3 regions of the Mesorhizobium sp. RCAM 05104 genome follow, and region 1 is predicted to be linked to each of the others. Evidence: predicted binding sites of a transcription regulator. Region 1 holds the regulator's gene; each other region holds the start of a gene.
What was found. The regulator LexA, encoded in region 1, represses DNA repair genes until DNA is damaged. The targets are predictions, from matches to a motif close to TGTTCNNNNTGTGTTCNG.

Region 1 (10,306 bases):
CTGGAGGCGATCCTGGCCGAACCATCGCTCTATGACGAAGCGCTGCTGCTTTTGGCGCGCGACGGATTCGACATCGGCGCCGACGCCAGGCGCACGGACTGGCGTGAGACACGCACCGAGAACGAAGAGGTTCTGGTGGCATGGCAGACCGTGTACCGCGACCCGCAACGCTACTGGATGTTCTACGAGCTGGCCGAAAAACTGGTCGACTTCGAGGATTATTTCCGCCGCTGGCGCTTCAACCACGTCACGACGGTCGAGCGCATCATCGGCATGAAGCGCGGTACCGGTGGCACGTCGGGCGCGTCCTATCTGAAGAAGATGCTCGAGGTCGTCCTGTTTCCGGAGCTCTGGACGGTTCGCACCCGGCTCTGACTTTTCAGGTGACGGCCGTCTTCACGGCGAAGCGGGCATCCTGCCAGGCGCCGGTGCGCAGGATATCCTCCAGCACCTCGACCGCCTGCCAGACATCCTTGTAGCCGACATAAAGCGGCGTGAAGCCGAAGCGGATGGTCGACGGCGCGCGGAAATCGCCGATCACGCCGCGCTCGATCAACGCCCGCATCACCTGGTAGCCATGCCGATGAAGGAACGAAACCTGGCTGCCACGCTCATTGCCATTGCGCGGACTTTCGAGTTCGAGGCCGTAGGCGCCGCATCTGGCTTCGACGAGCTGGATGAACAGCTCGGTCAACGCAACGCTTTTCTTGCGCACCGCCGCCATATCGACCTCGTCCCAGAGATCCAGCGCGCCCTTTAGCGCCCGCATCGACAATACCGGCTGCGTGCCGCACAGGAACCGGCGGATGCCGACGCCCGCCGCATAGCCCTGTTCGAAGGCGAAAGGCCACGCATGGCCCCACCAGCCGCTGAGCGGCTGGCGGGCATCGCCATGGTGGCGCTTTGCAGCATAGATGAAGGCCGGCGAACCGGGGCCGCCATTGAGGTACTTGTAGGTGCAGCCGACAGCGAAATCGGCATTGGCGCCGTCGAGCTCGACCGGCAAGGCACCCGCCGTGTGGCAGAGGTCCCAGACGATCAGCGCGCCGGCTTGATGGGCCTTGCGCGTCAGCGCCGCCATGTCGCGCAACTGGCCGGATTTGTAGTTGACGTGGTTGACCAGGATGACAGCGACGCGCTCATCGATCAGCTCTTCGATGGTTGGCGCATCGACGCCCTCGAGCCGCAGCACAGTGCCCGGTCGCGTCGATGCCACGCCTTCGGCCATATAGAGGTCGGTTGGAAAGCTGTCGCCCTCGGCGACGATGACCGACCGGTCTGGCCGCATGCCAAGCGCCGCGTGAAGCACCTTGTAGATGTTGATCGAGGTCGTATCGCAGACCACCGTCTGGCCAGCCGCGGCGCCGATCAGGCGTCCGAGCTGGTCGCCGAGCGCGACCGGCATGTCGAACCAGCCGGCGGTGTTCCAGGCACGGATGAGGTCGTGCGCCCATTCTTGTGTCGCGGCCTTCTGGATCTCGTTGAAGACGGCCGGTGAAGCGGCACCCAGCGAATTGCCGTCGAGATAGATCACCCCTTCCGGCAAGACGAAGCGATCGCGCATGGAGCGCAGCGGATCCGCGGCATCCATCGCCTCGATTGTTGCGAGATTGGGAATTGCATTCATGATCGATGTCCTCCGCGCACAGGCACGTCCAAATGAACACGACAGGTGAAGTCGGCCGACCGATCATGCGCAGTCTGCCGGATTGTGTCAAATATTATATATAATTTACACCATGGAAGGCTTTCATATATAATCTGGCGTCCAGTGCGTGGGATGGCAACGATGTTGGATGAAGGACACTCGAAGACTGAAGCGGCCTACAGGCTGCTGCGCCGCGATATCCTCACCACCCGCCTGAGGCCCGGCGCGCCGCTCAAGCTCAGCACGCTGCGCAATAGCTATGGCATTGGCTGGACGCCGTTGCGCGAAGCGCTGTCGCGACTGGAGGCGGAGCGCCTGGTGACTTCCATCAGCAATCGCGGCTTCGCCGTCGCTGCGGTCTCGCGCACCGAACTCGAAGATCTGTCACGCGCCAGGCTGGTGATTGAGCTGCCTCTGCTCCAGGAATCGATCGAGAAAGGCGGCCATCAATGGGAAGATGCCGTCGTCACGGCCCACTACCGGCTGTCGCGCTGCAAGACGGCGGTTGATGACCCTTCAGATGAAGTGGTCGACGGATGGGACGAAAAGCACGAGGCTTTCCACGCGGCGCTACTCAGCGCGGCAACATCCCCCTGGCTGCTCAACTTCCAGTCCACCATCGCGGATCAGTTGCGTCGCCATCATCGCTTCCTGGGCCTTGCGCCAACCTTGCGGGCGGCCACCGGCCAGTTGCATGGCTATGAGGAGGCCATGGAGGCGTTGCGCCAGGCTGTCGCGATCGAACATCACACCGCGCTCATGGAAGCAGCGCTGGATCGTGACATCGAACGCGCGAAAGCGCTGATGACGGTGCACATCGGCTATACGCTGCATGTCTATGTCCATGCCGGTGACGGCAGCCCAAACAAGCGGTGAGGTAGACGAACTGAGGCAAAAGCCGACATAGGAATTTCTCGGGCAAGAGTTGGCGTTTTGGCTTCGTTTCGTTCACGGCGGGCGAACGATTGGTGAAAGTGAAAAAGCAGCTTCCCGACGTCTCTGGGCGATTGAGGCCAAGCCTCGGCACACGCTGGTCCACAGGCCGTTAACCATAACAATTTCAACGCGTGCAAGTGCACTGTGGCGGCGGCCGGCCGGGGATCACGGCCCGCTGCCAGGCGCCAAATAATTTCAGCCGTCTTAACAAATTCACTAAACTTTAAACGGTTGCGGAACACAACTGGAACAGATAGTGTTTGTTCTGGGTTTGTTTTTCGATTCTGGTTCAAACCTTCGTTCAATGCCTCGGGGGCCGCCATGCTGACGCGCAAGCAACATGAACTGCTGATGTTCATCCATGAACGGCTCAAGGAAAGCGGCATTCCGCCATCCTTCGACGAAATGAAGGAAGCGCTCGATCTCGCTTCAAAATCCGGAATTCATCGACTGATCACGGCGCTCGAGGAACGCGGCTTCATTCGCCGGCTGCCGAACCGGGCGCGCGCCCTGGAAGTGCTGCGGCTGCCCGATTCGATCGCGCCCGGCCTCAACGCGGCGCGCAAATTCTCTCCAAGCGTCATCCAGGGCAGCCTCGGTCAAGGCGGCGGCCTTGGCCGGCAGATCAAGCCGGCGTCTTCACGCATGCCCTCGGCCGGCAATGACGACGACGTGGTCTCCGCGGTGTCGATCCCGGTGATGGGTCGCATCGCCGCCGGCGTGCCGATCGACGCCATCCAGCATCAGACGCATTCGATCTCGGTGCCGCCGGACATGATCATGGGTGGCGAGCACTATGCGCTGGAGGTCAAGGGCGACTCGATGATCGAGGCCGGCATCTTCGATGGCGATACGGTCATCATCCGCAATGCCGATACCGCAAGTCCGGGCGAGATCATCGTGGCACTGGTGGACGACGAGGAGGCGACGCTGAAGCGGTTTCGCCGCAAGGGTGCCTCGATTGCCCTCGAAGCCGCCAATCCGGCCTACGAAACACGCATTTTCGGACCGGACAGGGTCAAGGTGCAAGGCAAGCTCGTTGGGCTGATCAGGCGCTACTGATCAGTGCTGGTGACCGCCTTTTCAGGGTTGCGATAGGGCGGCAGGCCCCTCGCCTCGCGTGAGAATTTGCGCTGGGTGTGCCAAGGTCGATATGGCCTGTTCACAGCGAAGCTGACCGTTGCTGGCATGATTGCCGATCGACGATCGAAGAAGACGGCCGCACTGCCTTTGCGGGCGAGTTGCCGCTTGGTGATGACCAGAACCAGCGGATTGTGACAGGGATCATAAGCTGTCGCGTCATTGATGACGATCAGTTCCGCGAAGCCGCAGGCCTTCCACGCGTCCTTGCGATCCTCGACTTGCGCAATGATAGCGCCAGACGGGTGCCTTGCGAGACATACGCCGGCGGTGCAGTAGAAAGGCGCTCCCGGCGGCAGTTCGGCGGAATCCGCGATGTCGAATTGTCCGTCTCCCTTGTCGAACACCTCCGGCACGACGACGGTTTCGGATGCCAGTGCGCGTTTCCAGTTGTCGACGGTGAATTCGTTCGGACGCGCCCGGCTGACCGCGAGTTCGCCGCCGCCGATCGGCAGCGCCACTAGCCTCGCGTCCTCCGAGATCAGCACATCCGGCGCGCGCGTATCCGAAACGGTCAACAGGCCGGCAAGCGCGAATGGCAGAGCCAGGAGCCGCAGCCACGTTGTCGCCATCGTCGCGATGACCAGGGCGATCGCCACCAGCAGCACGGATTGCTGTGAAATCAACCCGACGGCATCGATCGGTGAGCGTTCCGAGATCCACGCCGACAAGGCGATCATCGCGGACAGGCCTTTGCCCATCACATAGAGGAAGGGACCGTCGACGCCGAACGGCATCGCCAGCGCGCTGAGGACGGCGAAAGGCATCACAACCAGCGAGACGATCGGCATGACGGCCAGATTGGCGAACAGGCTGAGCGGCGACACGCGCTGGAAATGCCAGATGGCGAAGAGCGCCGTCGCGCTGCCGGCGATGATGGAGGTCATGGCAAGGCCACCCATCGCCAGCAGGAATTTTCGCGTCAGGAAACTGGGCAATGACCGCTTTGGCGGCGGCGGTCTCGTCTTTCCCGCACGATGATCCGACCAGCCGGCATAGGCACCGACCAGCGCCGCGGTCGCGGCGAACGACATCTGGAAGCTTGGGCCGACCACCTCATGCGGCGACACCACGATCACGGCGATCGCCGAGATTGCCAGATTTCGCATGGTCAGTGCCGCGCGATCGAACAGCACGGCAATCAGCATCACCGCCAGCATGATGAAGCTGCGCTCGGCGGCAACGACGACGCCCGAGATGATGAGATAGGCGGCGATCGAAAAAAGTGCTGCGGCTGCCGCGTATTTCTTGACCGGCCGGCGCGCGGAAAAGTCCGGAAACAGGGCGAACGCGCCGCGCAGCAAACCCATGATGGTGCCGGCGACCAGCGCCATGTGCAGTCCGGAAATGGAAATGATGTGATAGATGCCGGTCCGCCGCATCGCTTCGTTGATTTCATCGGGAATGCCGGCGCGCACGCCGACGATCAGCGCAGCGGCGATTTCGCCTTCGGCGCCACCGACGCTGCCCCTGATATGGTCTGCGATGGCTTCGCGGGCATTTTCTACCGCCAAGGAAAGACGGGCCACCAGCGGCATGTCGTCGTTATCGGCCGCGACGATCCTTGGATTGCCAAGGAAGAAGCCGCTGCCGCCTATGCCGGAGAAATAGCTGTCGAAAGAAAAGTCGTAGCTGTTCGGGCGCACCGGGCCGGTTGGCGGCAACAACTTGGCATAACCCGATATCAGGGAGCCGGCGGTCGTTTCGGCCGGTATCTTGCGTGCCGAAAGCCGAACGCGTTCCGGCATATAGCGTAATTTCGGCCGTGCGGTCGACGTCACGTCGATGGTCAGCCGAATGCGGCCGCTCTCCATCTGGTCGAGCGAGACGACGCGGCCGGTGACTTGCGTCGAGATCTCCGAGCCCAGCATCTGAGTTCCGGCCCGCCACGTCTCGACCTTGCCGGCAAGAAAGCCCAGCGCGCACAACAATGCTGCCATGAAGCACAGATGGGTCTTCGGCCAGGGACGCGAGACAAGCGCACAGAGCCCCGCGAGGGCGACAACCGCGACGGGTTTTGCAAAGTCAGGCTCCGTCGCCAGGGAAAAGTAGCCGACCGCTCCGCCAGCCAGGCAGACCGGCACCAGCAGGAAGGCAATGCCTCGGTCAAGTTCGAGGTCCGCCGCCACTGCCGCGCTATGGCGCAGGCGAGGCAGCGAAACCCGACGGAATTGCCGGTGCAGGCGCAGGATCGCGCCGGCTTCTGCAACCGGAACGGGATTGGAGACATCCGCCTGTAACGGATGGTCTCCGGGGCTCGGCACGAGGGGCAATGACGATGGCAGCGAGGTCGGCGGAGGCGTCGCAAACAGGGACCGTTCGCTGACGCCAATGGCGGCGTCCTCGCCCTGATCCGAGCCCCAGCCTCGTCCAGCCATCGGGTCTGCCCCTTGCGCCCTCGACACCCTATGCTACATGAACGCGCAACGCGCGAAAGTCCGCGCATCCACACCCGCTTCAGCCGTTTCCCGAGAGTTCCATGCCCGACAAGGTCGTCACCCGTTTTGCCCCCTCGCCCACTGGCTTCCTGCATATTGGCGGAGCCCGCACGGCGCTGTTCAACTGGCTGTATGCAAAGCACACCAGCGGCATCATGCTGCTGCGCATCGAAGACACCGACAGGGAGCGTTCGACCGACGCTGCGACCGCAGCCATTCTCGACGGGCTTTCCTGGCTCGGTCTGACCTGGGACGGCGAGCCGGTGTCGCAGTTCGAGCGCGCGCCGCGCCACCGCGAGGTGGCTGAAGAACTCGTGCGCATGGGCAAGGCCTACTACAGCTACGAGACGCCTGCGGAACTCGAGGCGATGCGCGAGGCCGCACGCGCCAAGGGCCTGCCGCCGCGCTACAATGGCCAGTGGCGCGACCGCGCCCCGTCCGAGGCGCCCGCGGGCGTCAAGGGCGCCATCCGCATCAAGGCGCCAACCGAGGGCGAGACGGTGGTGCACGACCGCGTGCAGGGCGAGGTGCGCTTTCCCAACAAGGACCTCGACGATTTCATCATCCTGCGCTCGGACGGCAATCCGACCTACATGCACGCTGTCGTCGTCGACGACCACGACATGGGTGTCACGCACATCATCCGTGGCGACGATCACTTGACCAACGCCGCCCGGCAGACGGTCATCTATCGCGCGATGGGCTGGGACGTGCCGTCGATGTCGCACATCCCGCTGATCCACGGCGCCGATGGCGCCAAGCTGTCTAAGCGGCACGGCGCGCTCGGCGTCGAGGCGTATCGCGCCATGGGCTATCTGCCGGAGGCGCTGCTCAACTATCTGGCGCGCCTCGGCTGGAGCCACGGCGACGACGAGATCATGTCGATCAAGGACATGATCTCCTGGTTCGACATCGGCGACGTCAACAAAGGCGCTGCCCGCTTCGATTTCGCCAAGCTGGAGGCGTTGAACGGCGTCCACATGCGGCGCATGAGCGATGCCGAGCTGTTCGACATCTTCATCGCCACCTTGCCCTATCTCGAGGGTGGCCCGGCCATGGCCGCGCGCCTCGACGACAGGAACAAGGCCCAGTTGCTGGCAGCACTTCCAGGCTTGAAGGAGCGCGCCAAGACGCTGGTCGAGCTTGTCGATGGCGCCGCCTTCCTGTTTGCCACCCGACCGCTGCCGATCGACGACAAGGCGGCACTATTGCTCAATGACGATGCCCGCAAAATCCTGCGCGGGGCCCACGAAGCCTTGAGCGCTGTTTCAGGTGACTGGACGGCCGCCGCGGCTGAGGCAGCAATCCGCGACTACGCGCAGGCCGGCGGCCATAAACTCGGTGCCGTGGCCCAGCCCTTGCGCGCCGCGCTGACCGGCAAAAGCACCTCGCCGGGTGTGTTCGACGTGCTTGCGGTGCTGGGGCGCGAGGAAAGTCTGGCGCGCATAGCCGATCAAATCGATTAGCAGCAAACTGGCCCAAGAAGATTGGCATTGAAAGGGGCGTTTCGCAGTGCAACATTAGGCCTTGGCCCAATCTGGCACGCACCTCCTGAAATGCGGTGGCGAATACGCGCATTGTGGTGATTTCGACGTGTCGCCTTGCACAATTTGCCTTTGCCGGCATGAGGAAACAAGAAGGAGTTTGCAATGACCGAAGCTGCGACAAAACTGGAATTTGGCGGCACGACCCAGGAGGCCACGGCAAAGCTCGAATTCGCAGGCAAGACTCATGAGTTCAAGGTGCGAAGTGGTTCGGTCGGGCCTGATGTCATCGACATCGCCTCGCTCTACAGCACCACCGGCGCCTTCACCTACGATCCCGGCTTCACCTCGACCGCGAGCTGCGAGTCCGAAATCACCTTCATCGACGGCGACGCCGGCATCCTCCTGCACCGCGGCTACCCGATCGACCAGCTGGCCGAGCACGGCGATTTCCTCGAGGTCTGCTATCTCCTGCTCTACGGTGAATTGCCGACCAAGGCGCAGAAAGACGATTTCGATTACCGCGTGACGCGCCACACCATGGTGCACGAGCAGATGTCGCGCTTCTTCACCGGCTTCCGCCGCGACGCGCACCCGATGGCGGTGATGTGCGGTGTGGTCGGCGCGCTGTCGGCCTTCTACCACGACTCCACCGACATCTCGGATCCCTACCAGCGCATGGTGGCGTCGATGCGGCTGATCGCCAAGATGCCGACGATCGCCGCGATGGCCTACAAATACCACATCGGCCAGCCCTTCATTTACCCCAAGAACGAGCTGAATTTCGCCGCCAACTTCCTGCATATGTGCTTTGCCGTGCCGTGCGAGGAATACAAGATCAACCCGGTGCTGGCGCGCGCCATGGAGCGCATCTTCATCCTGCACGCCGATCACGAGCAGAACGCCTCGACCTCGACCGTTCGTCTCGCCGGTTCGTCGGGTGCCAACCCGTTTGCCTGCATCGCCGCTGGTATCGCTTGCCTGTGGGGCCCCGCCCATGGCGGCGCCAACGAAGCAGCGCTGAACATGCTGGGCGAGATCGGCCATGTCGACCACATTCCGGAGTTCATCGCCCGCGCCAAGGACAAGAACGACCCGTTCCGGCTGATGGGCTTTGGCCACCGCGTCTACAAGAACTACGATCCGCGCGCCAAGATCATGCAGAAGACGGCGCATGAGGTTCTTGGCGAACTCGGTATCAAGGACGATCCGCTGCTCGACATCGCCATGGAGTTGGAAAAGATCGCGCTGACCGACCCCTATTTCATCGAAAAGAAGCTCTACCCGAATGTCGACTTCTATTCCGGCATCACGTTGAAGGCGCTGGGCTTCCCCACCACCATGTTCACCGTGCTGTTCGCGGTCGCCCGCACCGTCGGCTGGATCGCCCAGTGGAAGGAGATGATCGAGGACCCGCGCCAGAAGATCGGCCGCCCGCGCCAGCTCTACACCGGTGCGCCGGAGCGGGACTACGTGCCGATCGCCAAGCGCTGATCGCGCCCGAAAACGTTATAAAAAGCGCCCGTCTGGGCGCTTTTTATTTGCTCCTACGAAGTTTGACGTGGCGAAGGACGACATCCGCCGCAATGTCGCCGGAGGGCTTGTCCGTCGCCATGCGCCTCGCAACCTCTCCGAAACCATCCTTTTGCCAGGCGCGATAGGCGGTGTCGGAAAACAACGCCTCAAGCTGCCGCGCCAGATAATGCGGCCGCACATATTGGTTGTAGCTTTCCGGCACCACCGGCCGGTCGGCAATGAGATTGGGCAAGGCGGCGCTCCATACCGTGATCAGGCTCTGGACCATCCGCATGATCGGATCGAACCTGTAGCAGGAGATCATCGGCACACCCGACAGCGCCAGTTCCAGCGACACTGTTCCCGACGCGATCAGCGCCGCATCGGCCTTGCCGAAGGCCTGCCATTTGCGTTCGGGATCAAGGATGATCTCCGGCTTTTCGTCCCAGCGGGCGACCGAGGTTCTGACCAGATCGGCGACATGCGGCACCGTCGGCAACAGCAGGCGCAAGCTGTGTCCCCGCGCACGCAGGATCGACACCGTCTCGCCGAACGAACCGATAAGCCGATGCACTTCGCCGCGACGCGAGCCGGGAAGCACAAGCAATGTCTTGACACGATCGCCCGACAGGTCGCGCGGCCGATCCTGCGCCCCGGCCGCGCTAAGCACGCCCGGATCATGCGTGAGGCGATGCCCGACATAGGTGCCGGGCGGCCCGCCCAAGCGGCTGAGCTCCTTCACCTCGAAGGGCAGGATGCAAAGGATGTGGTCGATGTAGGGCTTCATCGCCACCGCCCTGCCCGGCCGCCACGCCCAGACGCTCGGACAGACGTAGTGGATGATCGGGATCGCCGGATCGGTGGCGCGGACCTTTTTGGCCACGCGCAACGAAAAATCCGGGCTGTCGATGGTGATGAGGCAGTCGGGCTTTTCACCGGAGACCGCGGTTGCCGTCTGGCTGATCCGCCGCATCAGGCGCGGCAGGTCGCGCAGGATGGCGCTGAGCCCCATCAGCGCGATCTCATTACCGTCGAACAGTGGCACCAGTCCGAGCGCCTGCAAATGCCGGCCGCCAATGCCGACGAGATGAACCTCGCGACCGGTCTCGCGCTTGAGCGCCTGAACGATGTCGGCGCCAAGCAGG
Region 2 (10,306 bases), 3.1 Mb from region 1:
AGACCAGGCGGCCAGCGAGATCGACCGGCCTTCGTTGCTCCGGGCATTTCGCGCCTATCTGCAGGCCAATGACCTGGAAGCCGACTGGGAAAGTGTCAGCCGGGCCGAAAACGCCATGCTGGTCAACGCGCTGTCGATGATGGCGCCCTACGGGCCGGCCGAGAAACAGGCGTTGCTCGAAGCGGCGGATCTGAAGACGCGGGCCGAGACGCTGATCGCCATCACCGAAATGGCGCTGGCGCGCGAGAATGAGGATTTCGGCTCGAGCCTGCAGTAAGATGCGCCGATATTCAGCCGGCCTGCAAACGGGAATTTTCTACATCCTAGGCCTGAATTGACTGAGAAGAAGACACGATGGCGGCGGACGGACGGGACGGGAAGAGGGTCAATGTCGACCCCAAGCTGCTGGAGCTGCTGGCGTGCCCCCTGACCAAGGGTCCGTTGACCTGGGATCCGGAGCGCGGCGAGCTGATATCGAGGATCGCCAAGCTCGCCTATCCGGTGCGCGACGGCATCCCGATCATGCTGCCCTCGGAGGCGCGGACGTTGTCAGTGGAGGACGTGCTGTCCCCGCCGCGTTTGAGTGGGCCTTCGTAATTGGCAGAGCCATCCTTCACTTCGTCATCCCAGGGCGGAGCAGCCGCGCAGCGGCGTCGCGGAGACCCTGGGATCCATGCCGTGACGCATGTGACACACGAAGGCGGGCCAAAATGGAGGGCTTCTTCCCTTCGGTGTGTAGCGCGACACGTGGCACGGTGAGAGGTGGCTGCCACAGGCGTGGGATGAAGTTACCATTCAGGACCGTGGTATTCTTTGATCGATGTCGCGGCATGGATCCTCGGGTCTTCGCGACGTCGCTTCGCTCCTGCTCCGCCCGTGGATGACGAAGGTTGGGTGCCGAAAGCGTGGACCACGCCTACTGAAAATTCCGCCCCTTGGGCATGACCCTCTCCGCTTCTTCCGACAGCGTTGCGAGATCCTTTCCGATCGGTGCGTTCCGCGGCGCGGGTCGGCCATCGCGATCCGGTCCCTCCTTGGGGGCCGGTGGGCCGGCGATCGACGGTCTGGCCTCGCTGACCTTCTCCAGAAGCACGGTCAGCCAGGGCGTCAGGTCCTCGATCTTCTCGGCGACGATATGGATCACACCCGATTCCGACTGTAATTTCCCGGTGACCCGGACGAACCGCGCCCCCATGACGATGGGCCGATAGCGGGTAAAGGTTCTCTCCCAGAAGATGACATTGGCGACGGCCTTGTCGTCCTCCAGCGTCAGGAAGATCGCGTTGCCCTTGCCGGGCCGCTGCCGCACCAGGACAAGCCCGGCGACGGAGACCCGCCTGCCGTCGCGTACCGAAGGCAGGTTGGCATTGGGTGTGACGCCGGCCCGGTCGAGCCGCTCGCGCAGGAAGGCAACCGGATGCGCCTTCAGCGACAGGCCGAGCGAACGGTAGTCGTGGATGACATGTTCGCCGAGCGGCATTTGCGGCAGCTTCGTCTCCGGCTCCAGCTCGCGCAGGCGGACCGCCGGCTGGTCGAACAGCGGCAGCCTTTCGGCGGCGCTCTTGCCGTCGAGCGCGCGCACCGCCCATAGCGCCTCGCGGCGATCGAGGCCAAGCGAGCGGAAGGCGTCGGCCTGCGCCAGCCTTTCGATCTCGTCGACATCGAGGCCGGAACGCAGCCAGATATCCCTGACGGATTCGTAGCCGTCGCCACGCCTGGCGAAGAAAATCTTCATGCGCTCCTCCGACAGGCCCTTGATCTGACGGAAGCCGAGCCGCAGCGCGTGATCTGTCTTGATGACGCCACGCATTTCGGCATGGCGCGCGAGGATGCGGGCCGGGTCGAAAGGCGTTTTTTCCAAAGTGCAGTCCCAGACGGAGAAATTGACGTCGACGTCGCGGATCTCGACGCCATGGTCGCGCGCGTCGCGGACGAGCTGGGCCGGCTGATAGAATCCCATCGGCTGCGAGTTCAGGATCGCGGCGCAGAACACGTCGGGATAGAAGGTCTTGAACCAGCAGGAGGCATAGACGAGCAGGGCGAAGGAGGCGGCGTGGCTTTCGGGAAAGCCATATTCGCCAAAGCCCTCGATCTGCTTGAAACAGCGCTCGGCGAAGTCCTTCGTGTAGCCCTTGCCGACCATGCCGTCGATCATGCGCTGGCGGTAATTGCCGATCGTGCCGGTGCGCTTGAAGGTGGCCATGGCGCGGCGCAGTTCGTCGGCTTCGCCCGGCTTGAAGCCGCCGGCGACGATGGCGATCTTCATCGCCTGTTCCTGGAACAGCGGCACGCCGAGCGTCTTGCCGAGGATCTCTTTCAATTCCGCCTTCTGATATTCGGCCTTCTCCTTGCCTTGCCGCCGGCGCAGATAGGGATGGACCATATCGCCCTGGATCGGACCCGGCCGAACGATCGCCACCTCGATGACAAGGTCATAAAAATCTCGCGGCTGGAGCCGTGGCAGCATCGACATCTGCGCGCGCGATTCGATCTGGAAGACGCCGAGCGTATCGGCGCGGCAGATCATGTCATAGACACGTTGGTCCTCTGCCGGCAGGGTGGCGAGCACATAGGGTTGCCCATATGGGTCCCGCGCCTTCGGATAGTGGTCGGTAAGCAAGGTGAAGGCGCGCTGGAGGCAGGTCAACATGCCGAGCGCCAGCACATCCACCTTTAGGATCTTCACCGCGTCGAGATCGTCCTTGTCCCACTCGACCATCTTGCGCTCGTCCATCGCCGTCTTGACGATAGGGACGATCTCGTCGAGCCGGTCCCTGGTGATGACGAAGCCGCCGACATGCTGGGAGAGGTGGCGGGGGAAGCCCATGATCTCGTTGGCCCGCTCCATCACATGCCGCGATGTGGGGTCGGTGCGGTCGAGGCCGCCGGCGCGGGCTTCCTTCTCGCCGAGTTCCGAGGTCGACCAGCCCCAGATCGAGCCGGACAGCGACGCCCGGACATCCTCCGAAAGGCCCATCGCCTTCGACACTTCGCGCAGCGCCGAGCGGCCACGATAGCTGATGACGGCGGCGGCAAGCGCGGTGCGTTTGGAACTGTATTTCGTATAGATGTACTGCATGACCTCTTCGCGTCGCTCGTGCTCGAAGTCGACGTCGATGTCGGGCGGCTCGTTCCGCTCCTCGGAAATGAAGCGCTCGAACAGCGTATCGATCTTGTCCGGCCCCACCTCGGTGATGCCGATGCAGAAGCAGATAATCGAATTGGCAGCCGAGCCTCGGCCCTGGCAGAGGATGTTCTGGCTGCGGGCGAATTTGATGATGTCGTAGACGGTCAGGAAGTAACGCGCGTAGTTGAGACGCTCGATCAGAGCGAGCTCTTCCTCGATGCGTTTTATGACGCTGGCCGGGACACCACCCGGGAAACGCCTGGTCGCTCCCTCCCGCGCCAACCTTTCGAGCTCGGCTTGCGGGCCGAGGCCCGATTCCGTCGGCTCATCCGGATAATTGTACTGGAGGTCGCTGAGCGAGAAGGTCAGCTCCTGCGCGAAGCGCAAGGTCTCGGCCAGTGCCTGCGGATGTCGGCGGAACAGGCGCGCCATCTCCATCGGCGGCTTCAGATGGCGCTCGGCATTGGCGGCCAGCTGCAGCCCCACCTCGGCGACGGGCGTGTTGAGGCGGATCGCGGTCAGCACGTCCTGCAACGGGCGTCGTTCCGCCGTGTGGTAGAGGACGTCGTTGGTCGCCATCAGCGGGATGCCGGCGATCTCCGCCAGTGCTGCCGCCTGCTCGATGCGGAAACGGTCATTGCCTGCATAGTCAGGCGAGACGCCAAGCCGCAGGTTCCTGCCGAAACGGTCCTTGAGCTGGCGAAGCAGAGCGAGACTGTCCTGCGCGCCCGTCAACAGATCGGGCAGGACCGCCAGCGACATGAGGTCACCCCATTCGAGCAGATCGCCGCGCTGGAGAAGGGTGGCGCCCTTTTCGGTTTCGTCGCGCAGATTGGCCTGGGTGAGCATGCGGCAGAGATGCCCCCAGCCCTTGCGGTCCCGCGGATAGGCGAGAATGTCCGGCGTGCCGTCGCCAAAAACCAGCCGGCAGCCGGGGTGATAGGAAAGCGCCTCGACCTTGGCCTGCTGCCAGGCGCGCACCACGCCTGCCACCGTGTTGCGGTCGGCAAGCCCGATCGCCGAGAAGCCCATGAGCTTGGCCGCGACCACCAGCTCCTCGGGCTTGGAGGCGCCGCGCAGGAAGGAGAAATTCGACTGGATGCCGAACTCGGCATAGGGAATGACGGTCAGCGCATTCATACGAAGACACCATGCATGAACCAGCGCGGCGGCACCTGGGAGCCGCCATAGAGGCCTTGCCGGTAGAGCCAGTAGCGGCGGCCGTCGGCATCCTCGATGCGGAAATAATCGCGTGTCGATGCCGCCTCGTCGCTCGCGGCTTCATGCCACCATTCGGCGGCGATGCGTTCCGGCCCCTCGGCGCGCGTGATCCGGTAGAGCGCGCGCCGCCAGCGGAAATTCAGCGGCGGTCCCTCGGGCATTTCGGTGGCCGGCACATCGATGGGTTCGGGCGAGCGGAAAAGCCGGATCGGCCGTTCCGGCGAGAAGACGGTCACCGGCGCCTGCATCCGGTCCGGCTTCTTCGGCGGCGTGGTCCGGCGCGGGGCTTCGGTGAAGGGGATCGTGGCGACGGCGCGCTCCGGCAGATGGCTTTCGACGGTGACCGGCCGCAAAACCGCGCCATCGCCGAGCCGGGCGCGGATGCGGTCTGCGAACAGCGCGATATCGGCGCCGTCGTCGGTCGTCTCGCCGGCAAGGTCGGCCTGCTGCATGTCGAAGGTGGCCGCCGCCAGCACCGAGAGCCGGACGAGATCGAAGCCATAGCCGGCATCGATATCCTGCTCGAGCGCGGCCAGCCGTTCATGGAACAATTTCTGGATCAGCACCGGTTCGCGTAGCGGCCGCGAGGTGCCGAGCGCGATGCGGCTGACGGCGCCGTCGACGCGAAAGAGCAGCAGCGCCAGCGTCCTGGCGCCCTCGCCGCGACGCTCGAGGTCGGTCTTCAATGTCGTCGCCAGCATGCCCACCAGCCGTTCGATATCCTCGGTCAGGGTGACGGGTTCGGCCAGATGGCGTTCGACCGAAAGCGGCGCGACGGGAAGGCGCGGCGAAACAGCCTCGTCGAGACGGCCAAGCGCCTGGTCGAGGCGCAGCAGCAAGGAGGCGCCGAAACGGCGGGCGAGCGGCGCGCGTGGTGCGGCCATGACGGCGCCCGCCGTGCGCAGGCCGACGCTTTCCAGGCTGGCGCGGGTCGCCGGCTCGATGCGCAGCGCCGCCAACGGCAAGGGCGCCAGCAGCGCTTCCTCCTCACCGGAAGGCACGATGCGGTCGCCGGAAAACCGTGCCGCGGCCCAGGCCGCGCCCGGCGTGGCGGCAAGCCCGGCGCGGACATCAAAACCCTGATGGAAGAAGCGCGACAGGATGTCGCCCAGCATGGCGCGTTCGCCGCCGAACAGATGGCTGCAGCCGGTGATGTCGAGAAACAGGCCGTCGGCACTGTCCAGCGCCACCAGCGGGGTGTAGCGGTCGCACCAGTCGGCAAGACCTTCAAGCAGGCGGCGGTCAGCCTCCGGATCGGCCTCGACGATGTCGATCGACGGATGCATGGCGCGCGCATCGGCGATGCCCATGTCGCGCTTCAGGTGCAGCGCCTCAGCCCGCTCGTCGAGGGCCGAGATGCGCTGCGCGTTGCCTTGGCGGTGGCTGATCACGAGCGGTGGGTGCGGCAGGTGATCCGAGGGCCGGGAACGCCAGGACCGCCCCAGACGCTGCCGCAGGATCCTTTCCGCTGCCAGATAGGGAAACCACAGGGACAGGATCCTTTGCCCGTTCTTTCTGTCTTTCCTCGCCCCTTCTTTCGTCGCCCGCTCTTTCGTCGAATGCGCGTTCATCGGGGTTCCACTCCAGTGTGAATTGTCCAGGCAGGGCCGTGCGGCTCTTGCCGATGGTGACGGTGAAGGCCGGGCGGCCGATCGAGCCGGCGAGCGGCCCGGCGATGGTGTCGCGCGGTGTTGCCGGCGCCGACGCGACGATGAGGCGGACGGGTGCCGCCGTCGGCTCGGGCTCGGCCGCCTGCCGCAGAAGGAACACCGGCCGGCCGGCACCTAGCGCCCTTGAGTGCAGCCGGCGCGTCGCGGTCAGGTCCAGCCGCTGCGGATTGCCGCGGATTTCAAGGATGACGGCGGCGAGCGCCGTCATCCGGGCGGCCTCCTCGGCGACCCACAGCGCATCGACAAGTTTTGGCGCCTCGGAAAACAGCAATTGTTCGGGCTCGATGCCGAACGAGGCCCGAAGCCCCCTGGCATAGGGAAAGCCGGCCTCGCGGAAAATCTCCGACGTGCCGATCCACAGCACCGGCAGCCCCTGCGCCTGCTTGAGGATCAGGCTCGTGAGCGACAGAGCGAAGCCGGCGACGGCTCCGGCATCGCGGGTCTGCGTGCCATGGATTTCGCTCAGGGCGGCTTTCGGCAGGCCGCCGCTCAGGGCGGCATCGAGCCGCTCGACGCCGGTGGGCAGGAAGGCATCCGGCAACGCCGCGGCAATGCCGCGCCGGACGATTGTAAGATCGGTGTTGGGGGTGAGATCGGCGCTGACATCGGCATCAAGGGGCGCGCCAGCCGGCGCCTGCAGGCGCTCGGGCAGCGTTCCCTCGATCTTCGCGATCTGGCGGCGCAGGGCAAAAACAGTCTCCCGCGCCACGGCGGTCATCGCCATGACGGTCAGCTTCCACTCACAATTGTTCCTGTTATGTTCCTATAGATTCCAGAGGGTGCCCCAAGAGTCAAGCAGAGTCACAAGGAATTTATTCCTCCGCGGTTGCCTGCTTCAGCGCTGGCCGCCAAACGCCAGCCGTGCCGCAAGCCCTGCAAACACGGTTCCCAGCAGGATCTGGGGCGCTCGCCGAAACCGCGTGCGCTTCGACAAGGCCGCGCCGATCCGGCTGGCGGTCAGGATGACCAGGCCATTGATCACCAGCCCGATCAGGTTGAGGACGGTCGCCAGCACCAGGATCTGGCCCGCGACGGAGCCGGCCTCAGGGCGCACGAACTGCGGGAAAAGCGCGAGCACGAACAGCGCCATCTTCGGGTTGAGCAGATTGGTCAGCAATCCTTGCCGGAAGATGCGGGCCTGCGAATAGCGCGGCAGGCCGGCGACCGGTGCAAATGCCGTTCCGGCGGAACGGAATGCCTTCCAGGCGAGATAGGCGAGGTAGGCCGCGCCGGCATAACGCACAATGTCGTAAGCGATGGGCGCGGCAAGGAACAATTGCGACAGGCCGAAGGCGGCGGCCAGCGCATGGCAATAGGTGCCGGCAGCGATGCCGGCATAGGTCGCCAGGCCCGAGGCGCGCCCCTGGCTGGCGCTGCGGGAGGCGATCAACAGCATGTCCGGCCCCGGCGTCGCGGTCAGAGCGAGGCAAGCAATCGCGAAAAGTCCAATTGTGGAAAGGTCCGGCATGAGAGCTCCCTAGTACATGGCCGGAACTGACCCGTACGCGATTCCCCGGCAGCGGCAAAGGCGCTGAAACAGGAATTGCCGCGTCATTTGCCGATTCCGGCGCGAAAGCCTATATGCCGGGTTCAAAGGACAAAGCATGGCCCGCATCTACAAGACCCGCACCTGGCACGACCAGTTCTCGCCATCCATGGAGGAATTGGAGTTCCTGGCGCTGGAGTCCTACGCCCACCTGCCGGAGGAGTTCCGCAAGCTGACCGGCGAGATCATCATCCAGATCGCCGAATTCCCGACCGACGAGATCATGGACGATTTGTCGCTGGAAACGCCGTTCGACCTGCTCGGCCTGTTCGAAGGACGCGGCATCGCCGAACGCTGGAATCCGCAGACCGGCGAAGGGCCGAACCGCATCACGCTCTATCGCCGCGCCATGCTCGACTACTGGGCCGAAAACGAGGAAACGCTGGGCGACATCGTCACCCATGTGCTGATCCACGAGATCGGCCATCATTTCGGCCTGTCGGACGATGATATGGAGCGGATCGAAGAGGCGGCGGAATAGGCTGTGCCGATATTCAGGTGATGCCGGCCTGCAAATGGCGGTCCCCTGCGCTTCCGGTGCTCACGTACCCAAAAGTACGCTCCGCTCCGGTTCTCGGGCACCACCCAGTTTGGTCGCTTCGCGCCCGTCTTCGACTCCGACTCGGCCTGACCTGAATCTCGACACAGCCTGCGTTGGCGCTTTGCAAACTCTACCAGTCGCTGAGCTTGGTATCGGGCCCATATTCCTGGCCCTCGACGTCCTTGACCACGGCCTGGCCGCAGCGCATGGCCTTGGCCTTCTTGTCATAGCCATAGGTCGGCGAGCCGAACAGGTGCCAGCCCTTGTTCAGCGCCGCCGTCACCTTGTGGCAGAAGCTGGCGTCGTCCGGGCCGGTCAGAAAGCGGTAGAGTTTCATTTTTCAGTCCTGTCGTGAGTGCTCTGTCTTCTTTGTTTCGAGCATGATCTTTTCCGAAAACCGGTTCCCGCTTCTTGCTTCGCCGACCTTCGGTTCGGGATCATGCGCCGATGGCGGCTGCCTTCGCCAGCAGTTTTTCAGCCTGCGCCAGGTGCAGCCGCTCGACCATCTTGCCATTCAGCGCGATCACGCCCTTGCCGGTGTTCTCCGGAAGCGCGAAGGCCTGGCTGACCAGGCGCGCCTCGGCCACAGCTTGAGTGGACGGCGCAAAGGCGCGGTTGGCCGCCTCGATCTGGGCCGGATGGATGAGGGTCTTGCCGTCGAATCCCATGGCGGCCGCTTCCACACATTCCTGGGCGAAGGCTTCGAGGTCGCGAAAATCGTTGGAGACGCCATCGAGCATGTCGAGACCGCCGGCACGCGCCGCCAGCACCATCTGCATCAGCCACGGCACGAGATAGCGCCGGTCGGGTGTCGCCAGCACGCCGGTATCCTTGACCAAATCATTCGTTCCGGCAACGAAACAAACCAGACGCGAGGCCGGATCCCGGCCAAGTTCAGCTATGGTGCCGATGTTGAGCAGTGCCTTGGGCGTCTCGATCATCGCCCATAGTTTCACGCTGTCCGGGGCAAAATTGTCGTCGAGCACATCGCCGGCCTCGAGCAGGTCGCGCGGTGCGTCGACCTTGGGCAAGAGGATGCCATCCGGCTCGCAACCTGCCGCGGCCAGCAGGTCGGCGGCGCCCCATTCGCTGGCCAGCGCGTTGACGCGCACGACCATCTCGCAGCGGTGGCCAAAGTGGTTGGCAACCGGGCGGCTGGCGAAAATCCCCGCCAGCTTTTCGCGCGCCGCAACCTTGTCGGCCGGGGCGACGGCATCCTCGAGGTCGATGATGACGGCGTCGCAGGAAAGCCGCGCGATCTTGGCCAAGGCCTTGTCGTTGGAGGCCGGGACGTAGAGCACTGAACGGCGCGGGCGATAGGGTTCCATGCCTGATCTATGCCGCGTGCGGTTGGTGGAGGCAAGCCGTCCGACCCGTACCTGAGACGGGCCAATCGCGAAAGCTGGCACCGCCCCTCATTGCCCTGCCGGGCATTTCTCCCCGTAAACGGGGCGAAAGAGGCTGGCCGCAACCTCGGCTCCCTTCCTGCAACACTGATGATTGGCGAAAGCGGCGACGAGCGCCCCTCGCCCCGTTTACGGGGAGAGGATGCCGGCAGGCAGGTGAGGGGCAGCGCCAACGCTCGGAAAGGAGGGCGGGCAGTACACCAGCAGTAAAGCGTGCCCCTGCACGAAAACTGCACACGCTTGCGGAAAACCTCCTCCAATCCGCCCAATCGTTTCCTGGCCGGCCTGCGAGACAGGCGGCATGCACAAGCGAGCAAAACCCCGTTGGTCCCTGCCCTACCGATTGCGCAGCGAAGGCTGGTGGCTGGTCGATCCGCCGCGCGCGAATCCCACGGCGATTCTCATTCCCTTTGTCCGCAGGAGCCCGCCGACAATGCGGTCGGAAGCGATCAGGAAGGTCAGGTCATGACATCATTGTTTACCGCCGCGCCGAGCTATTGCAGCCGCTTCGGTGTTGCCGTGCTGCTGGCAGCACTTGCGGATTTCCTCTTCTACGGCCAGCCCGCCGGCATCACGGTTTTCCTGTTCGCCATCCTGATTGCCGCTGCCGTCGTCGCCGTGCATCCCGCCGCCTTCAGCGACGGCAGGCTGTGGATCAAGCCTGCCGCTCTGCTTGTCGCGCTGCTGCCGCTCACGGAGAATGTCTGCGGCCTGTCGGTGTCGGTCGCGCTTGCGGCGATGATCGTCTTCGCGCTTTCGCTTAGCGGCCGGCTGCGACATAGCATCGCCCGCATT
Region 3 (10,306 bases), 770 kb from region 1:
CCCGCCACTATCGCCAGCACCAGAAGGGCGAGGAAACCTCGACCAATTCGATCGCCTCGATCTTCGCCTGGACTCGTGGTCTCGCCCACCGCGCCAAGCTCGACGACAATGCCGAACTGAAACGCTTTGCCGAGACGCTGGAAAAGGTCTGCATCCAGACAGTCGAGTCCGGCTTCATGACCAAGGATTTGTCGCTGCTGATCGGCCCCGACCAGCCCTGGCTGTCGACCACCGGTTTCCTCGACAAGATCGACGAGAACCTGCAGAAGGCGATGGCCTGACAGGCAAGCAAAATGGGCGAGCCCATCGTCTACGGGGCGGACTACAGCGTCTATGTGCGCATCGTCCGCCTCGTGCTCGCGGAGAAAGGCATCGACTACGAGCTCGTGCCGGTCGATGTCTTTGCCGTCGGGGGCATTCCCGCCTGGTATTTCAAGCATCATCCGTTCGGCCGCATCCCGGCCTTCGAGCATGACGGCTTCCGCCTTTACGAGACGAGCGCGATTGCCAGATATGTCGACGAGGTGTTCGACGGCCCGGTACTGCAGCCGAAAGACCCGCGTGCACGCGCAACGATGAACCAGATCATCGGCATGCTCGACGCCTATGCCTACCGATCCATGGTCTGGGATGTCGCCGTCGAGCGGCTGGAGAAACAGGCGCCCGACGAGGCCCTGATCGCCGGCGGGCTTTCACAGGCAAGCAAAACGCTTGAGGCCCTCTCCTCACTGAAAGCGCCTGGGCCATGGTTGCTGGGCGACCAGCTGACGCTGGCCGATCTGCATGCGGCGCCAATCATCGGCTATTTCGTCAAGGTCCCGGACGGGCTAAAACTGCTGGCCGAATTTCCCGAGATCCATTCCTGGTGGAACCGCATCACGGCACGGCCAGGCTTTGCCCGCACTGAGAAGGCTGACTGACAGCAAAGGCCCGGTGGTTGGGCCCTTGCTATCTGATCACAATCTGATCACGCGGCTTCGAGGGCAGCTTTCACTGCCGCGATCGCATCGGCGGCCTTGGAAGCATCCGGGCCGCCGGCCTGGGCCATGTCTGGCCGGCCACCGCCGCCCTGCCCGCCGAGTGCGGCGGAGGCCACGCGCACCAGATCGACGGCGCTGAAGCGGCCGACAAGATCATCGGTGACAGCGACCACGACACTCGCCTTGTTGTCCTCGCCGGCGCCGACGAAGACTACGACGCCGGAGCCGAGAGACGACTTGCCGGCATCAGCCAACGGCTTCAAATCCTTCGGCGAGACGCCGGAAACCGCCTTGCCGAGGAAACCGACGCCCGCCACCGTCTCGTTCTCCGACGGAGCGCCCGCCGCGGCACCGCCGCCCAGCGCCAGCTTCTTGCGCGCCTCGGTCAGTTCTTTTTCGAGCTTCTTGCGCTCGTCGAGCAGCGCCTCGACACGCGCCGGCACGTCGGCCGGCGAGATCTTCAGCGTTGCGGCGACGGTCTTCAGCCGCCTGTCCTGCTCGTCGAGATGCTTGCGTGCGGCCTCGCCGGTCAATGCCTCGATGCGGCGCACGCCGGCGGCAACCGCGCTGTCCGACACGACACGCACCAGACCGATATCGCCGGTCGCCCTGACATGCGTGCCACCGCAGAGTTCGACCGAATAGGGCCGGTTCGCCTTGGCGCCATGCAAGCCGGTGCCCATCGACACCACACGCACTTCATCGCCGTACTTCTCGCCAAACAGTGCCATGGCGCCTTCGGCGATGGCGTCGTCGACCGACATCAGGCGCGTGGACACCGGGCTGTTCTGCACGACGATCTCGTTGGCCATGCGCTCGACTTCTTCGAGCTCATCGGGAGAGATTGGCTTGTTGTGCGAAATGTCAAAGCGCAGGCGCTCGGGCGCGACCAGCGAGCCCTTCTGCGCGACATGGCTGCCGAGCACCTCGCGCAACGCCTCGTGGATCAGATGCGTCGCAGAATGGTTCGCGCGCAGCCTGGTGCGGCGCGCATGGTCGACTTTCAACTCGACTGCCGCGCCGGTCCTGACCGTACCGCTGGCCACCTTGCCGATATGGACGAACAGCCCATCAGCCTTCTTCTGCGTATCGGAGATATCGATCGAGAAGCCTTCGCCCGAAATGACACCAGTGTCGCCCATCTGGCCACCGGACTCGCCATAGAACGGTGTCTGGTTGACGACCACGGCTACCGCCTCGCCCTTGCTCGCGCTGTCGACGGTCTTGCCGTCCCTGACAAGCGCCTGGATGAGGCCTTCCGCCTGCTCGGTCTCGTAGCCGAGGAACTCGGTGGCGCCCGCCTGCTCGCGCACCGGGAACCAGACCCTCTCGGTGGCCGCGTCGCCGGAGCCTGCCCAATGAGCGCGCGCCTCGGCCCTCTGCCGCTCCATCGCATCGGTGAAGCCGGCAAGATTGACCGAGATGTTGCGCTGGCGCAGCGCATCCTGCGTCAGATCGAGCGGGAATCCGTAAGTGTCGTAGAGCTTGAAGGCCGTTTCGCCATCCAGCATGTCGCCGGCATGCAGCTTTTCCGTAGCCTCCGAAAGCAGGCCGAGGCCGCGCACCAGCGTCTTGCGGAACCTGGTTTCCTCGAGCTTCAGCGTCTCGGTGATCAACTGTTCGCCGCGCACCAGTTCCGGATAGGCCTGACCCATCTCGCGCACCAGCGCCGGCACCAGGCGCCACATCAGCGGATCACGGGAGCCAAGCAACTGCGCATGGCGCATGGCGCGCCGCATGATGCGGCGCAGGACATAGCCACGGCCTTCGTTCGACGGCAGCACGCCATCGGCCACCAGGAAGGAGGACGAGCGCAGATGGTCCGCGATGACGCGAAACGACGCGACGGTTTCCTTGTCGGGGCCATGCCCAATCGCCGACGACGCCGCGTCGATCAGGTGACGGAACAGATCGGTTTCAAAGACGCTTTCCACCCCCTGAAGAATCGACGCCATGCGCTCCAGGCCCATGCCGGTGTCGATCGACGGGCGCGGGAGGTCGATGCGCTCCTCCTTCGTCACCTGTTCATACTGCATGAACACCAGGTTCCAGAATTCGAGGAAACGATCACCGTCCTCCTCCGGACTGCCGGGAGGGCCGCCCCAGATGTGCTCGCCCCGGTCAATGAAGATTTCCGAGCACGGCCCGCACGGTCCGGTGTCGCCCATCGCCCAGAAATTATCCGAGGTCGCAATGCGAATGATGCGATCGTCGGAAAAACCGGCGATCTTCTTCCAGAAGCCGGCTGCCTCGTCGTCCGTATGATAGACGGTGACCAGCAGCTTGTCCTTGTTCAGCCCGAATTCCTTGGTGATCAGGTTCCAGGCAAGCTCGATCGCACGCTCCTTGAAGTAGTCGCCGAAGGAGAAATTGCCGAGCATCTCGAAGAAGGTCAGATGGCGCGCGGTATAGCCGACATTGTCGAGGTCGTTGTGCTTGCCGCCGGCGCGAACGCTCTTCTGGGCGGTCGAGGCGCGCGAATAAGGCCGCTTCTCAAGGCCGGTGAAGACGTTCTTGAACTGCACCATGCCGGCGTTGGTGAACATCAGCGTCGGATCGTTGCGCGGCACCAGCGGGCTCGACGCGACGATCTCGTGACCCTCCTTGTGGAAGTAGTCGAGAAATGTCGACCGGATCTCGTTCACGCCACTCATGAATGCTGCCTTTTCGAGAGAACCGCCGGCCAGCCGGCGGAAAATGGGCTCTTGCGTCCTGGAAGATAGACTTGGCCTTTTAGCGATCGCACCGCACCCTGTCCAGAAACACGGAATTGGTCCAAATCATGGTCTTTGCCGACTGTCCGGACCGGCCTGCCTCACCGCCAAAACGCAAAACCGCCGACCCAGGGCCGGCGGTTCGAAACGCATTGATACGCAAACTCAAACTGGGGTACGCGAACTCAGGCTGAAGCCCTGACGGACCATACTCGTCCTACATCGCGCCGGCTTCATCCTCGAAACCGTCGTCACCGCCTTCGGAGCCACCATTCTCGAGGAATTTCTCGGCGATCAGCCCGGCATTCTGCCTGAGCGCCAGTTCGATCTCGCGCGCCGTGTCGGGATTGTCGCGCAGGAACAGTTTTGCATTCTCGCGACCCTGGCCGAGACGTTGCGAATTGTAGGAGAACCAGGCACCCGACTTCTCGACCACACCGGCCTTGACGCCAAGATCGACCAGTTCGCCGGTCTTGGACACGCCCTCGCCATACATGATGTCGAACTCGACCACCTTGAAGGGCGGCGCCAGCTTGTTCTTGACCACCTTGACGCGGGTCTGGTTGCCGACGACCTCGTCGCGGTCCTTGACCGAGCCGATGCGGCGGATGTCGAGGCGCACCGAAGCATAGAATTTCAGCGCGTTGCCGCCGGTCGTGGTCTCGGGCGAACCGAACATGACGCCGATCTTCATGCGGATCTGGTTGATGAAGATGACCATGGTGTTGGAGCGCGAGATCGATGCCGTCAGCTTGCGCAGCGCCTGGCTCATCAGCCGGGCCTGCAGGCCGGGCAGCGAATCGCCCATCTCGCCTTCGATTTCAGCGCGAGGCGTCAGCGCCGCGACCGAATCGACCACCAGCACGTCAATCGCGCCGGAGCGCACCAGCGTGTCGCAGATTTCCAGCGCCTGCTCACCGGTGTCGGGCTGCGAGATCAGAAGGTTCTCGAGATCGACGCCAAGCTTGCGCGCATAGACCGGGTCAAGCGCATGCTCGGCATCGACGAAGGCGCAGATGCCGCCCTTCTTCTGGGCTTCCGCCACAGTGTGGAGGGCGAGCGTCGTCTTGCCCGAGCTTTCCGGCCCGTAGATCTCGATGATGCGGCCGCGCGGCAGGCCACCGACGCCAAGCGCGATGTCGAGGCCAAGCGAGCCGGTCGGCACCGTTTCGATCTCGACGACCTGCTCGTTCGCGCCGAGCCGCATGATCGAGCCCTTGCCGAAAGCCCGCTCGATTTGCGACAGCGCCGCATCCAGAGCCTTTGATTTGTCCACCGCTTTGTCCTCTACCAGCCGCAAAGAATTCTGAGCCATGATACATCACCCCTTGGTCGTCAATGAAGGCCGGACAATCCGTAATCCCTGCCATTTTGTACCTTTTTTGTTCTCGTTTGGCAAGGGGCTTCAAATATCTGAAAAACAATCAAAATTCGGATTTGTTCTTTTTTCGTCCCAGAACCCGAGCAGGAATGCATCCCACATTGGGCCAGACAGCTTGGCCGTTTCGATCCGCCGAATCGTTGCCTTGCATGCGAAACTCCGTCACGCAGCCTAGCGCTTGTGCGGGTGGAATAACAAAGGTCATATCGCCGGCATGGTGAAATCTCCAAGAATTCTGGCGGTGGGCGGTGCCCATATCGACCGGCGCGGCCAGGTTTCGGGCGCTTACGTGCCCGCCGCCTCCAATCCGGGCACGATGCGCGAGGATGTCGGCGGCGGCGTCTTCAACGCGTTGCGCAGTCTGGTGCGGCGCGGAGTCTCCGCCTCGCTGCTGTCGGTGCGTGGTGGCGATGCCGCCGCCGATACCGTCGCGCGAGCCATCGCGGAAGCAGGCATTGCCGACCTGTCCGCCGTGTTCCTTGATCGGACGACGCCGAGCTACACGGCGCTGATCGACCGCGAGGGCGAACTGATCGTCGGCTTCGCCGACATGGCGCTCTATGAGTTGGCGTTTCCCAAGCAGATTCGTCGTTCCAAGGTGCGGGAGGTGATCGCCACCGCCGATGCCATTCTGTGCGACGCCAATCTGCCTTCGGCGGCACTGGAGCGGCTGGTTTTGCTTGCCGCCGGCAAGCCCGTGTTCGCCATTGCCATTTCGCCGGCCAAGATCGTGCGTTTGAAATCGGTCCTCGGCCATCTGGCCGTCGTCTTCATGAACCAGCGCGAAGCCGTCGCCTTGGCTGGCCTGGACGGTACGGCGTCCGGGCAAGATATCGTTGATGGCCTGAAACGCGCCGGCCTCGACAGCGCGGTGGTGACGGCGGGCGGCGGCCCGGTGCTGGGTTTCGACCGGGATGGCACCTTTGCCGTCATGCCGCCCGCTCCCAGGAAGGTGGCGGATGTTACCGGCGCCGGCGATGCGCTGGCGGGCGCAACCGTTGCCGGCCTGCTGCGTGGCATGCCCCTGCGCGCGGCACTGCGCGAGGGTGTCGCCGCGGCGACGCTGGCCATCGAAAGCGCCGACGCCGTTCCCGATTTCACCGCGGCGAGCTTCTGCGAGGCGCTGGCCCTTGTGCCGGATGCGCAGGAAGTGGCATGAGACCGGCAAATTCATAGTGCCGGAGTGCCGCTCGCGCGTCCCGATGGATCGCCGCACTCCGGGTTGGAGATCAAGATGACGCCAGAGACCGCCCGCCCCTTCATCGACATCCATGCGCCGGTGGCGCAAGCCTTGGCTGCCGGGCGGCCGGTGGTGGCGCTGGAAAGCACCATCATCACCCACGGCATGCCCTACCCCGACAATGGCGCCATGGCGGCGGACGTCGAAAAGATCATCACCGATGGCGGCGCCGTGCCAGCGACGATCGCCGTGGTTGCCGGCCGCATCAAGATCGGGCTTTCGGACGGTGAGCGCGAATCGCTCGCCATGACCGGCGATGCCATGAAGCTGTCGCGCGCCGACCTCGGCTTTGCCGTCGCGCAAGGGCGCACCGGCGGCACCACGGTCGCCGCCACGATGATCGCGGCGCATATGGTCGGCATCGAGGTGTTCGCCACCGGCGGCATCGGCGGCGTGCACAAGGGCGGCGAAAAGAGTTTTGACATTTCCGCCGATCTCGACGAGTTGGCGCGCACGCCGGTCATCGTCGTATCGGCCGGCGCCAAAGCCATCCTCGACATTGAAAAGACGCTGGAAGTGCTGGAGACGCGCGGCGTGCCGGTGGTCGGCCATGGCTGCGAGACGATGCCAGCCTTCTGGTCGCGGCATTCGCCGTTCCGCGCGCCGTTGACCTTGTACAAGCCGGAAGACATCGCGCATTTCTACCAGACGCGGCAGGCACTCGGGCTTGGCGGCGGCATGCTGATCGCCAACCCGGTACCGGAGAACCACGAAATCCCGGCCGAAGAGATGGCCGGCTATATCGAAGCCGCGCAGAAGGCAGCCGAGGCGCTCAACGTAACCGGCAAGGCGGTGACGCCATTCCTGCTGTCGAAGATCCTCGAACTGACCGGCGGCAGGAGCCTGAAGACCAACATCGCCCTGGTCGAAAACAATGCACGACTGGCGGCGAAGATCGCCAGGGCATTGTAGTTTCCACGCAGCTACTTGCCGGCGCGCCGTCCCGCCTCATGGGCGCGGCGCGCCCACACCGCCATCTCGTCCGGATCGTCGAAGGCGCTGTCGGGAATACTCCAGTAGGGCATGGAGACCAGCTTGCCGTGCCGCGAGCCGGTATAGGTCCATTGCTTGCAACCGGCGGCTTCGAAGGCGGGCGCGCTTTGCTCGTCCGCCTTCAGCATCAATTCGCCGCGCAGCACGATGGCGACGATGACGCCGTCGAAATAGATGCCCTTGCCGCCGAACAATTTGCGGATGCTGACCGGGCCAAGGCCTTCGAAAAGTTCGGCTATGCGTTCATTGTCCATGCCGCGATCATGACATCGGCATCTGGCATTGTCATCGCCGCAACCAAAACCATGCTGACAGGTTGAGAACGAAATTCGTCGGAGTTTTTCATGCCGCTTCTGCTCAAAGGGTCCTGCCGGTGCAACGCCGTGCGTTTCGAGGTCGAGAGCCACACGCCGGTGCCGTTCATGCTCTGCTACTGCTCGATCTGCCGCAAGCAACAGGGTGGTGGCGGCTTCGCCATCAATCTCGGCGCTGACTGCAAAACGATGAAAATTACCGGCAAGCGCAATCTCGGCGTTTATCGAGCCGAGATCGAGGATGACGAGCATCCGCGGTGCGAAGTCTCGTCAGGCGAGCGGAATTTCTGCAGGAAATGCGGATCGGCACTGTGGCTCTACGATCCGACCTGGCCGGAACTGGTGCATCCCTTCGCCTCGGCGATCGACAGCGACTTGCCGAAGCCTCCAAGCAAGGTGCATCTGATGCTGAAGTACAAGGCGAACTGGGTCGAGCCTGATATCGGTAAGGGCGACAAGACGTTCGACGTCTATCCGGAGGAATCGATCGCCGACTGGCACAAACGAATGAAGATGTGGGTGGAGTAGCGTCCTTCTCCCCGTTTGCGGGGAAGGAAGATCTCAGGCCGACGCCCGCGCCTCTGCCAGCGCCTTCAAGTCAGCCGGCTTCAGTTCGACGGATTCGCCGCAGCCGCAGGCCGAACTCTGGTTCGGATTGTGGAAGGTGAAACCGGTGCGCAGCGTCGTCTGCTCGAAATCCATCTCGGTGCCGAACAGGAACAGGGCCGCCTCAGGCGCCACATAGACATGCGCGCCGTCGCGCTCGATGTGGTCGTCCTTGGTGTTGGGTTCGGTCACCAGATCGACCGTGTATTCCATGCCGGCGCAGCCGCCCTTCTTGATGCCGAGGCGAATGCCATGCGCGTTGTCGCGGGTGGCGACAATCTCGCGCACCCGGTCGGCGGCCTTTTCGGTCATCGTGATGACGGCAAAGCGTCCCATGTCATTCTCCACCTTCACGCGGGTTCAAGGCCCGCGGATCATTCATCCATCAAAATGGTTATATTGGCGTCACGCTGCAAGGTCTTTATTGCCATTGTCCATGCAGCGCTGCCGTCGAGTACGCATTGAGCACAGCTTCAGACGACTCTCGTTCATTTTCCTCCAAGGCATAGAATGCGTTGTCCAAGGCATCAAAATCTATGCCGCTGCCACTGACATCACCCACGATTTCCATTCTTGCCAAACGCTCTTCGGGAAAACATTCGCCCAGCAAGGCGCAGGCCCGGCGCGTCAGTTCTGCATGCTTTTCAAGGCCCATGGTGCGGAAACCTTGAATCGCCCCTTGCGCCGTTATCCCATAAGAATTCCAAAAATACTGTCTGAAGCCACCGTTGAGGACCTGCCAACTTAGCAACTCGACGCAGATGACGTTCCTGATCGCGGAAGGCATTGCACCAACAACTCTGTGATACTCAGCCGGTTCTTCAAGAACGTCGAGAACCGGAGCGCCCCAAGCCTCGACCACCCTCGCCGAAGGCGGAATGTCGCCTTCTCTTGGGGCATCCGGCGAAGATTTGTCGGACATCCAGTTCGCCTAATCGCCCCTCAATACCAACCCACCGCCACCTGCGCCTCTTCCGACATGCGGTCGGGCGACCAGGGCGGGTCGAAGGTCATGTTGACTTCGACGCCGGAGACACCTTCGACGGCGCCGACGGCATTTTCCACCCAGCCGGGCATTTCGCCGGCGACAGGGCAGCCGGGCGCGGTCAGCGTCATGTCGATCTTGACCGAACGGTCGTCCTCGATGTCGATCTTGTAGATAAGGCCAAGCTCGTAGATGTCGGCCGGGATTTCCGGGTCGTAGACGGTCTTCAGCGCCGAGACGATGTCGTCGGTCAGCCGTGCCAATTCGTCGGCGGGAATGGCCGAAGCGGAAACCAGCGGGTTGATGGCCGCTTCCGGTGCGGTCTCTGTGGTATGGCTAGCATCGTCCATGATCGTCACCCGAAGAACTTTCGCGCTTTTTCGAGCGCTTCCGCCAAAGCGTCGACTTCGGCCCTGGTATTATACATGCCGAACGATGCCCTGCATGTGGAGGTTACGCCAAAACGTTTCAACAGCGGCTGGGCACAATGGGTGCCTGCCCGCACTGCAACGCCCTGCCTGTCTATCACCATCGAGACGTCATGGGCATGAATGCCCTGCAACTCGAAGGAAATGATCGCCCCCTTGCCCGGTGCGTCGCCGAAGATGCGCAGCGAATTGATGGCGCGCAGCCGCTCGTGGGCATAGGTCTTGAGGTCTTCCTCGTGTGCGGCAATGCGCTCGCGGCCGACCTTTTCCATATAGTCGAGTGCGGCGCCCAGCCCGATTGCCTGGACGATCGGCGGCGTGCCGGCCTCGAAGCGATGCGGCGGCTCGTTGTAGGTGACGATGTCTTCCGTCACTTCCTCGATCATCTCGCCACCGCCCATGAACGGTCGCATGCCCAGGAGAATGTCCTTCTTGCCATAGAGCACGCCGATGCCGGACGGACCGTAGACCTTGTGGCCGGTGAAGACGAAGAAATCGCAATCGAGATCCTGCACGTCGATCGGCATGTGCACGGCGCTCTGGCTGCCGTCGACCAGCACTGGAATGCCGCGCGCATGCGCAATGCGCACGATCTCCTTGATCGGCGTCACCGTGCCCAGCGCATTCGACATCTGCGTGATGGCGACAAGCTTGGTGCGGTCGGT

Region 2: AC56QP_RS19005 (ImuA family protein) is a predicted target of LexA. The motif match lies at 6,766-6,783, and genes of this name have one in related genera.
Region 3: recA (recombinase RecA) is a predicted target of LexA. The motif match lies at 5,067-5,084, and genes of this name have one in related genera.

What each region holds. Positions count from the first base shown of each region.
Region 1 is NZ_CM185033.1:6,942,792-6,953,097, reverse strand. It holds gene kynA (tryptophan 2,3-dioxygenase) at 1-375, shown strand, start outside; gene kynU (kynureninase) at 380-1,627, opposite strand; gene AC56QP_RS33925 (GntR family transcriptional regulator) at 1,790-2,524, shown strand; gene lexA (transcriptional repressor LexA) at 2,906-3,646, shown strand; gene AC56QP_RS33915 (ComEC/Rec2 family competence protein) at 3,640-6,102, opposite strand; gene gltX (glutamate--tRNA ligase) at 6,204-7,628, shown strand; gene gltA (citrate synthase) at 7,812-9,140, shown strand; gene lpxB (lipid-A-disaccharide synthase) at 9,184-10,306, opposite strand, start outside.
Region 2 is NZ_CM185033.1:3,888,516-3,898,821, forward strand. It holds gene AC56QP_RS18985 (LON peptidase substrate-binding domain-containing protein) at 1-277, shown strand, start outside; gene AC56QP_RS18990 (Trm112 family protein) at 355-597, shown strand; gene AC56QP_RS18995 (error-prone DNA polymerase) at 917-4,267, opposite strand; gene AC56QP_RS19000 (DUF6504 family protein) at 4,264-5,739, opposite strand; gene AC56QP_RS19005 (ImuA family protein) at 5,681-6,742, opposite strand; gene AC56QP_RS19010 (LysE family translocator) at 6,854-7,486, opposite strand; gene AC56QP_RS19015 (metallopeptidase family protein) at 7,623-8,045, shown strand; gene AC56QP_RS19020 (DUF1737 domain-containing protein) at 8,236-8,442, opposite strand; gene AC56QP_RS19025 (HpcH/HpaI aldolase/citrate lyase family protein) at 8,543-9,433, opposite strand; gene AC56QP_RS19030 (DUF4153 domain-containing protein) at 9,977-10,306, shown strand, end outside.
Region 3 is NZ_CM185033.1:519,834-530,139, forward strand. It holds gene AC56QP_RS02910 (NADP-dependent isocitrate dehydrogenase) at 1-281, shown strand, start outside; gene AC56QP_RS02915 (glutathione S-transferase family protein) at 294-920, shown strand; gene alaS (alanine--tRNA ligase) at 968-3,634, opposite strand; gene recA (recombinase RecA) at 3,912-5,009, opposite strand; gene AC56QP_RS02930 (carbohydrate kinase family protein) at 5,290-6,234, shown strand; gene AC56QP_RS02935 (pseudouridine-5'-phosphate glycosidase) at 6,310-7,227, shown strand; gene AC56QP_RS02940 (TfoX/Sxy family protein) at 7,239-7,562, opposite strand; gene AC56QP_RS02945 (GFA family protein) at 7,653-8,150, shown strand; gene sufA (Fe-S cluster assembly scaffold SufA) at 8,184-8,564, opposite strand; gene AC56QP_RS02955 (DMP19 family protein) at 8,650-9,150, opposite strand; gene AC56QP_RS02960 (SUF system Fe-S cluster assembly protein) at 9,171-9,563, opposite strand; gene AC56QP_RS02965 (cysteine desulfurase) at 9,569-10,306, opposite strand, start outside.